One region of the Mesorhizobium sp. KR1-2 genome, then DNA from elsewhere that is predicted to be linked to it. Evidence: riboswitches for the same ligand, from Rfam matches in the RefSeq annotation. Region 1 holds a riboswitch; each other region holds the start of a gene.
What was found. Region 1 has a riboswitch for cobalamin ahead of bluB (5,6-dimethylbenzimidazole synthase). Riboswitches for the same ligand answer to the same signal wherever they lie in the genome.

Region 1 (2,196 bases):
CGTCATTCGGTTCGGAGTCCATCAATTCATCCTTTCATCAGGCGCTTCACATGCGCCGCGACCGAGAAAGACAGGCCCTGCAGGTCATAGCCGCCCTCGAGCAGGCTCACGATGCGATTGTTCGCATGGCGCGCCGCGCGGTCCATGAGCTGGCCTGTCGCCCAGTCGAAGTCCTCTTCGGTCAGATTGATCTGTGCCAGCGGGTCGCGATGGTGCGCGTCGAAACCGGCCGAGATGATGACCAGGTCCGGGCCGAAGGCATCGAGCGCCGGAAGCACGCGTGCGCGGAACGCTTCGCGGAACAAGTCGCCGCCGCTCTCCGGCGACAGCGGCGCGTTGACGATGTTGCCCGCGCCGGTCTCGTCCTTGGCTCCCGTGCCCGGATAGAGCGGCATCTGGTGCGTGGAGCAGAACAGCACGCTCGGATCACTCCAGAAGATGTCCTGCGTGCCGTTGCCGTGGTGCACGTCCCAGTCGACGATGGCAACACGCTCGGCACCAAATTTGCGCTGCGCGTAGCGGGCCGCGATCGCGGCATTGTTGAACAGGCAAAAACCCATCGCCGTCGTCTTCTCGGCATGGTGGCCTGGCGGGCGCGCCGCCACGAAGACATTGTCGGCCTTGCCGGTGAACACGTCGTCCACCGCGGCATTGGCCGCGCCGATCGCCGTCAGCGCCGCCTGCCAGCTCTTGGGGCTGACCGTGGTGTCTGGGTCGATGCCCACGAGCCCCTCCTCGGGGATCGCCGCGCGAATCCTGTCCACGAAGCTCTCGGGATGGGCGAAAAGGATCGTCGCCTCGTCGCCCTCCGGCGCCTCGACGCGCACGAGGTCCGAAAAGGCCTCGTCCTCCAGCACGCGCGCGATCGCGCGCAGCCGGTCCGGGCGCTCCGGGTGCCCCGGCGGCGTCAGGTGCTCGAGATAGATAGGATGCGAATAAAGGCGCGTGGTCATGCCGGGCAGCTTATCAGCAATGGCGCGCGTCGCCACGCACTACCTGCCGAAGCCTGGGGAAAATCGTTCTTTCTCCAAAGTCCATGTCGCATGGCGAGGATGGACCGCCAGCCATTTCGCGATAGTGTCGCCGCGCTGCAAGGTGCCCGCCTTAGAGCATGATCCCGAAAAGTTACAGACTTTTCGGACAAGATCATGCTCCAGAAACTGGGAGCAAGATGGCGTTTCAAGGAGAAGCCATCGCGCTCTAAGGCGGGAGAATCGGGAACGCGGTGCAAATCCGCGGCGTGCCCAACGCTGTAAGGGGGACCGCATCGGTAGATGCCACTGTTCTGCGGAACGGGAAGGCGCCGATGGCGGGACGAACCCGAGCCAGAAGACCGGCCAGGCAGAAATAGTCGTCCGCATGGTCAGGCGGAACGATGCCGAGCCTGTTCGCAAGGGGAAACGCGATGCCGGCAAGCAGCCATCCTATGCCCGAAAACGCCTTCGAAGACGCCGCGCGCGAGGCGGTCTACCGCGCCATCTTTACGCGCCGCGACGTGCGCAGCCATTTTGCGCCCGAGCCGCTGGACGACGCCGTTCTGGCGCGTCTCCTGCTGGCCGCCCATCACGCGCCGTCAGTCGGCTTCATGCAGCCATGGAACTTCATCGTCATCAGGGACATGGAGCGACGCGAGCGGGTGCGCGACCTGTTCCTCACCGCCCGCGAGCAGGAACTGCACGCCATCGCCGCCGAGCGGCAGGCGCTCTACCGCAAGCTGAAGCTCGAAGGCATTTGCGAAAGCGCGCTGAACCTCTGCATCACCTGCGACCGCCGGCGCTCGGAAAACTCGCCGCTCGGCCGCTGGCACAACCCGCAGATGGACCTCTACAGCACCGTTTGCGCGGTGCAGAACCTCTGGCTCGCCGCGCGCGCCGAGGGCGTGGGGATAGGCTGGGTCAGCATTCTTGACGAACAGGCGCTGAAGGAGCTTCTCGGCATTCCCGAGCATGTCGCGCCGATCGCCTATCTGTGCGTCGGCCGTGTCTCGCAGTTCGCGCCGAAGCCGGATCTCGAAGCAAGCGGCTGGGGCAATCGCCTGCCCCTGCCCGAGCTCATCATGAGCGAGGCCTTCGGTGGCGCCGGAGAAACCTTACTCAAGGAAACCGTAGCCAGTGAATCCCTGTCCTGGCGACCCTGAGCATGCTTAGCGAGCCTGCTTGGCCGGCTGCCATGCCGCCCCGCCAGCCGAGCCCAGCG
Region 2 (2,196 bases), on a different contig from region 1:
GTCGTCGCACGCGGCCCCGTCGCCGCCTCGGATATCGATGGCGCAAAAGGCTCCGGCGGCTGGTGGGGCTGGAGCGACGAAAAGCACGCCTTCGAATGGCTGTTCTGGGCGGGGCGCATCACCACCGCCTCCCGGCGCGGGTTCGAGCGCCTCTACGACCTGCCCGAACGCGTGCTGCCGGCCGCCATATATAATGCAGCCGTGCCGCAGGCCGCCGACGCGCACCGCGAACTGTTGCGCATCTCGGCGCGTGCGCTCGGCATCGCGACGGTCGGCGACCTGCGCGACTATTTTCGTCTCTCGCCCGCCGACGTGAAGGGGCGCGTGGAAGAACTGGTCGAATCGGGCGAGCTTCTGCCGGTGCGCGTGGAGGGCTGGAGCCAGCAGGCCTATCTGCACACGGGTGCGCGCATGCCGCGCAAGGTGGAGGCCCGCGCGCTGCTGGCCCCATTCGACCCGGTCGTGTGGGAACGCTCCCGCGCCGAGCGCCTGTTCTGCTTCCGCTATCGCATCGAGATCTACACGCCGGCCGCCAAGCGGCAATACGGCTACTACGTCCTGCCCTTCCTGCTCGGCGACACGATTGCCGCGCGCATCGACCTGAAGGCCGACCGGCCCGCCGGCGTGCTGCGCGTGCAAGCCGCCTATGCCGAACCCGGCGCGCCCGCTCACACCGCCGAGGCGCTTGCCGACGAACTTCGCTTGATGGCGCAATGGCTGGAGCTGGAGCGCATCGAGGTGGTACCGGCTGGCGACCTTGCACCGGCGCTCAAGGACACGCTGGCGTCGTAACCGCGCGTTGACAGGACAACGCGCCCCCGCCTAAATTCGCCGCGACGGTCCCCTCTCCGCAAAGGGAGGGGCCAAGAGGGAATGCGGTGCGGGGACAAATCCCAATTCCGCAGCTGTACCCGCAACTGTAAGCGAAGAGCCGAAGGCCGACAGCCACTGGAATTTTTCCGGGAAGGCGGCGCGAGGCGACGAGGCGCGAGCCAGGAGACCTGCCGTCTAAACGAAATCCGACCGCCCGGCGGGTGTCCTGGGCAAGGAGCATGATTCTAGTGAAGACCGAAGCTGACCCGACAGCACTGGCCGAGGATGTCCGTGATTTGGATGTCTCCGACGTCACCGTTGTCGTCTGTTCATCCTGCCGGGACGAAACCGGCTCCGACGCCCGCCCCCGCGCCGGCGAATTTCTGGCGCAGGGCGCAGCACACGCCGCGACCAACGAAAATATCCGCGTGCGCCAGGTCGAGTGCCTCGGCAACTGCAAGCGCCGCCTCAGCGCCGCTTTGCTGCGCGAGGGCTGCTGGAGCTACGTCTTCGGCGACCTGACGACCGAAAGCGGGCCGGACCTGATCACCGGCGCAAAACTATTCGCCACCGCGACCGACGGCATCCTGCCCTGGCGCGGCCGTCCCGACAGCCTCAAGCGCGGCCTTGTCGCGCGTATTCCCCCTCTTGCGATAGTAAAGGACATTTCATGACCGCCTCCGCGACCCGCGTTCCCTGCACCGTCGTCACCGGCTTTCTCGGCGCCGGCAAGACCACGCTGATCCGCAACATCCTCGAAAACGCCAACGGCAAGCGCTTGGCGCTCATCGTCAACGAATTCGGCGATGTCGGCGTGGACGGCGAAATCCTGAAGAGCTGCGGCATCGACGCCTGCCCGGAGGAAAACATCGTCGAGCTGGCAAACGGCTGCCTGTGCTGCACCGTGGCCGACGATTTCGTGCCGGCGCTGGACGAGATCCTGTCGCGTGAGCCGAAGGTGGACCACATCCTGATCGAGACCTCGGGTCTGGCGCTGCCCAAGCCGCTGGTGCAAGCCTTCCAGTGGCCTTCGGTGAAGAGCCGCGTGACCGTCGACGGCGTCGTGGCCGTGGTCGACGGCGCAGCCCTTGCCGCCGGCCATGTGGCCTCCGACATGGACGCCCTGCAGGCGCAGCGCGAGGAAGACGAAACGCTCGATCACGACGATCCGGTCGAGGAAGTGTTCCAGGACCAGGTTGCCTGCGCCGACCTCATCATCCTGTCCAAGAGCGACCTGATCGACGCGGACGGCAGCGCCCGTGCCCATGCGACGATCGGCGAGCATCTTGCGCGCGCGGTGAAGGTTGTGCCGAGCGCGCACGGCAAGGTCGATCCGTCCGTGATGCTCGGCCTCGGCCTCGCGGTCGAGGACGACATCGAAAA
Region 3 (2,196 bases), on a different contig from region 1:
AGCAGCGCCTGCGCGAGCTGGCTTCGCACGAGCTGGTCGGCGAAGTGCGCGGCGTCGGTCTCATCGCGGCGATCGAGACGGTGGCCGACAAGGCGACCAAGGCGCCGTGGGGCCAGGTCGGTGCGCTGGGCGCGCTGGTCAACGGCCAGCTGCAGCAGAACGGCGTGATCTCCCGCGCCATGGGCGACTCGATCGCCTTCTGCCCGCCGCTCATCATCACCAAGGCGCAGGTCGACGACATCGTCGCCGCGCTCCGCACGTCGCTCGACGCGGCGCTGGCTCAGGTCAAGGCCTGATCCCAAGCCACCAACAAAGAACCCGGCAAGAAGGAATTCTTGCCGGGTTCATTCTTTTTGGGAGGTGCGAAGGCTGCGGGATTGCATGCGGCCCAGCATGGCCAATCAGTTCTGAGGAATAGTCTTTCGGGTGTTCAGGCGAAGGGCGCGGCCACGCCAGCGCCTCGCGGCGCCGCGAGCGGTTCCAGCGCCACAGGTCGCGGCTGAGAATGCCGAGCACGGTCAGCGAGATCACGCGTGCGTCAGCCGCCGGTCGCCCACTTTTCCAAACATTTTCTCGACACTCCGAAGCGCGGCCGGACCTGGCCGCGCGCTCGTGTGTTGCGCTGCCGCTTGGCGCGGCACACGCCATCGCTTCGTCGCGATCACATCTTTTGCACTGTCGTCTTTGCGTTTGGGACATGTCGCATTCGCGTGCGCCACCCCCCGCTGTCCGATGCTCTAATCGGGATACTTCAGGTGCCGGCCCCGGAAACGGGTCCGGAGAATTGGGAAGCCGGTTAGAATCCGGCGCTGCCCCCGCAACGGTGGTGGAGTGTGTCATGGCGGGAGACCACTGGGCGAAATGCCTGGGAAGGTGTCCGTGACGGTCCTGCAGGACCAACTCCTCAGCCCGGAAACCAGCCTGATGTCGTTTGAACCCGACTGATCGCGGTGGGCGGTCAAGTGGCGGAGCGTTGCGCGTCGGCAGCCTTGCCTGGCTGTGAGCGCAATCTTCCTCCCCTGAAATCACCACCAGTTCAGTCCTTGTGCGCCAGCAAAGCGAGGACAGGACATGGATACACGCACCGAAATGCTGAGGCAGATCCGCAGCCGCCGTGACGGCTTCAGCCTTGAGCAGCCCTTCTACATCGACCCCGACTATTTCAAACTCGACATGGAGCTGATCTGGTATCGCGACTGGCTGTTTGTCGGCCACGACTGCGAGCTGCCCAAGACCGGCAGCTACATGACCGTCCAGATCGGCGATTTCCCGGTGGTGGTCGTTCGCGACCAGAACGGTGACATCCGCGCCTTCCACAACTCCTGCCGCCATCGCGGCAGCCGCGTGTGCACCGCTCACAAGGGCACGGCGGCGAAGCTCGTCTGCCCCTATCACCAGTGGACCTACGAGCTTGACGGCCGCCTGCTGTTCGCCCGCCAGATGGGGCCGGATTTCGACGCCAGCGGCTTTGGCCTCAAGCCCGTCGCCTGCGAAAGCGTGGGCGGCTACGTCTTCATCTGTCTGGCCGACGAGCCGGCCGACTTTGCGCCGATGCGGGTTATGGTCGAACCCTACCTCCTGCCGCACCGGTTGCGCGACGCCAAGGTCGCCCACGAAACTACCATCATCGAAAAGGGCAACTGGAAGCTGGTGTGGGAAAACAACCGCGAGTGCTACCACTGCGCCGGCAACCATCCCGAACTGTGCAAGACCTTCCCCGAGGCGCCGAACGTGACCGGCGTCAATGGCGCCGACAGCGACCCGGAGATGGTGGCGCACTGGCAGAAATGCGAGGCGGCCGGTCTGCCGAGCAAATTCCGCATCGATGCCGCCGGCCAGTACCGCGCCACGCGCACGCCGCTGCTGCGCGATGCCGTCAGCTACACCATGACCGGCAAGCGCGCAGTGCAGCGCAACCTGTCCGACAGCGTCTCGGCCGACCGTATCGGCTCGCTGCTGCTCTATCACTACCCGACGACGTGGAACCACGTGCTGGGCGACCACGCGGTTACCTTCCGCGTGCTGCCCATCAGTGCCACTGAAACGGCGGTGACGACGAAGTGGCTGGTGCACAAGGATGCGGTGGAAGGCGTCGACTACGATCTTGCCGAACTCACTCATGTCTGGACCGAGACCAACGACCAGGACCGGCGGATCGTCGAGGAGAACGCCTTCGGCATCAAGTCGCCGGCCTAC
Region 4 (2,196 bases), on a different contig from region 1:
ACATGGAGATCGCGCCGGCGCCAAGGCCAGCGACGGTCACCATCACCGCGCCGGTTGAAGCTCCAGCCGAGATGCCGAGCAGATACGGGTCGGCCAGGGCGTTCCGCAGCAGCGACTGCAGCACCATGCCGGAGATCGCCAGTCCCGAGCCACAGCAGGCGGCAACGATGGCGCGCGGCAGGCGGTAGTTCCAGATGATCCCCATCTCGATGGGATCGAGCACATAGGCCGTGCCAAAAATCTTGTTGGCCAGCGTCTGCAGCACCACACCGACGGTGATGGGGGTCTCGCCGATGCATGTGCCGGCAAGGATCGCGGCCGCGAGCGCAAGGAAACCCAATATCCCCCGGCCGAGCCGGGAGATCTGCGCTTGTCGGACAAAAGCCAGGCTCACTTCGCCAGTCCGAATTTCTCGAGTGAGTCGGCGAGGGCCTCGATGCCGGAGACCGTGCGGATGGTCGCGTCCATCGCGTGGGCGTCCATGACGACGATGCGGTTGTTCTTGACCGCATCCATCTGGCTGGCGACCGGATCGGTCTTCAGGAATTCGAGCTTCTTCTCGTAGTCGTCGGCCGGGAAGCGCCGGCGATCCATCCTGGCGATGACGATGATCGTCGGATTGGCCTTGGCGATGGTTTCCCAGCCGACCACCGGCCACTCTTCGTCCGACCCGGCGATGTTCCTGATGCCGAGCTTGTCCATCATGTAGGCCGGCGCCCCCTTGCGCCCTGCGACATAGGGATCGATGTCCATCTCCGCGCTGGAGAACCAGAACACGGCCGATACATCCTTGAGGTTGAGCGCCTTGGCGCGCTCGACCGCGGCGGCTTCGCGCTTGGTCAGGTCGGCGACGAGTTCCTCACCCTTGTCCTGCATGTCGAAAATGGTGGCCAGCTCCCGCACGCCCTGATGGATCGCCGCGGTCGAAAACAACTCGCTGCGGGTGCCGTCAACGCCTATCGTGTTATCTTTCGCGACGCAGTCCGTCGGCAGCACATAGGTGGGGATGCCGACATCGTGGAACTGCGTGCGGGTGGCGACAATGCCGCTCGGCCCGACATGCCATTCGAACTGCACGGCCACCAGGTCCGGACGCTTGGCGACCACGCTCTCGAAGCTCGGGTCGTTGTCGGCCAGCCGCTCGATCTTGTCGTTGATCGCCTTGAACTGCGGCAGCACTTCGGTGAACCAGACCGAGGTGCCGGAGACCTTGTCGCCGAGGCCGAGAGAGTAAAGAACTTCGGTCGCCGCCTGGCCGACCGTGACAGCGCTTGCGGGCGCCTTGTCGAAGGCGATCTTCTCCCCGCAGTTTTCGAGGGTCAGCGGATATTTGGTGGGCTCGGCCGCAGCAGTGGCCGTAAGGAATGCAAGGCTGGCGGCAGCAAGTGCCAGGCGCGAAGCTGTCATGACGCGAAGATCTCCGATCTGTGGGTGGCCGGGATCGAAGGATTCGGGTCAGCACGACGATGATCGCTCACGCCCGAATGGGCATGACGCAACTGCAATCCACCTGTGGTGTACGACATCGACAAACCTCCCCGGACATCCCCGCCCGGCGCGTTGAGTTTACAGGTGTCGGTAGGTCTCCTGACTGACGGGTCATGGTCCTTCTCGGCCTTCCCGGGCAGATACCCAGTGGCATTTTTGAGAAGGTACTAACCGCCTACAGTTGCGGGGGCAGTTTCGTTTCGCGGGTCAAGCCGCGGCGAATTCCCTGTTATTCCCTTGCGGGAACCGACGCATGGTTCCTAGCGGATTGCTTCGCCCGCATCAAGTCACTGAAATGGCGTGGAAAATGGCGACCTTTTTCCTTGGTCTTCGCCCGATCGCGAAGGAAACCGTCGGAAATTCATTGCCTGACACTGATCTGGCCTTCGAGCCATTCGCGGCCCGACTGCCGCGACCAAAGGTCCCGCCCGATGGCTAGGGGGCAGGGAGCCATCACAAGGCATGCCGCAAGACAAAAAGGCGCGCAAGATAGCTGTGCACATCGACCGTGGCGCAGGTCACTTCGTGCAGCCTGTCAACTGGTTCTCTTTCGATTGGGAACACTCCCTTTTCCTTAACCTCTACATTTTTCACAACGCAGGTGCGGCCGGTTTTGTCTGTGAGCTTGGCGTCATAGGTGCCGGCCGGCGTGTCCTTGATGACCAATCTTTCGTCGTGGTCGACGGAGCCATCGGGATCGTTCTTCGT

Region 2: another riboswitch for cobalamin. It lies ahead of ABLE85_RS06350 (DUF1636 family protein); the one in region 1 lies ahead of bluB (5,6-dimethylbenzimidazole synthase).
Region 3: another riboswitch for cobalamin. It lies ahead of ABLE85_RS16680 (aromatic ring-hydroxylating dioxygenase subunit alpha); the one in region 1 lies ahead of bluB (5,6-dimethylbenzimidazole synthase).
Region 4: another riboswitch for cobalamin. It lies ahead of ABLE85_RS17390 (ABC transporter substrate-binding protein); the one in region 1 lies ahead of bluB (5,6-dimethylbenzimidazole synthase).

The regions. Positions count from the first base shown of each region.
Region 1 is NZ_JBDZDS010000001.1:449,662-451,857, reverse strand. It holds gene ABLE85_RS02180 (exodeoxyribonuclease VII small subunit) at 1-22, opposite strand, end outside; gene ABLE85_RS02175 (histone deacetylase family protein) at 27-953, opposite strand; cobalamin riboswitch at 1,177-1,357, shown strand; gene bluB (5,6-dimethylbenzimidazole synthase) at 1,406-2,137, shown strand; gene ABLE85_RS02165 (hypothetical protein) at 2,144-2,196, opposite strand, start outside.
Region 2 is NZ_JBDZDS010000002.1:446,488-448,683, forward strand. It holds gene ABLE85_RS06345 (winged helix-turn-helix domain-containing protein) at 1-792, shown strand, start outside; cobalamin riboswitch at 821-1,024, shown strand; gene ABLE85_RS06350 (DUF1636 family protein) at 1,089-1,487, shown strand; gene cobW (cobalamin biosynthesis protein CobW) at 1,484-2,196, shown strand, end outside.
Region 3 is NZ_JBDZDS010000008.1:109,481-111,676, forward strand. It holds gene ABLE85_RS16675 (aspartate aminotransferase family protein) at 1-296, shown strand, start outside; cobalamin riboswitch at 737-940, shown strand; gene ABLE85_RS16680 (aromatic ring-hydroxylating dioxygenase subunit alpha) at 1,072-2,196, shown strand, end outside.
Region 4 is NZ_JBDZDS010000009.1:1,564-3,759, forward strand. It holds gene ABLE85_RS17385 (iron ABC transporter permease) at 1-394, opposite strand, end outside; gene ABLE85_RS17390 (ABC transporter substrate-binding protein) at 391-1,407, opposite strand; cobalamin riboswitch at 1,560-1,754, opposite strand; gene ABLE85_RS17395 (hypothetical protein) at 1,942-2,196, opposite strand, start outside.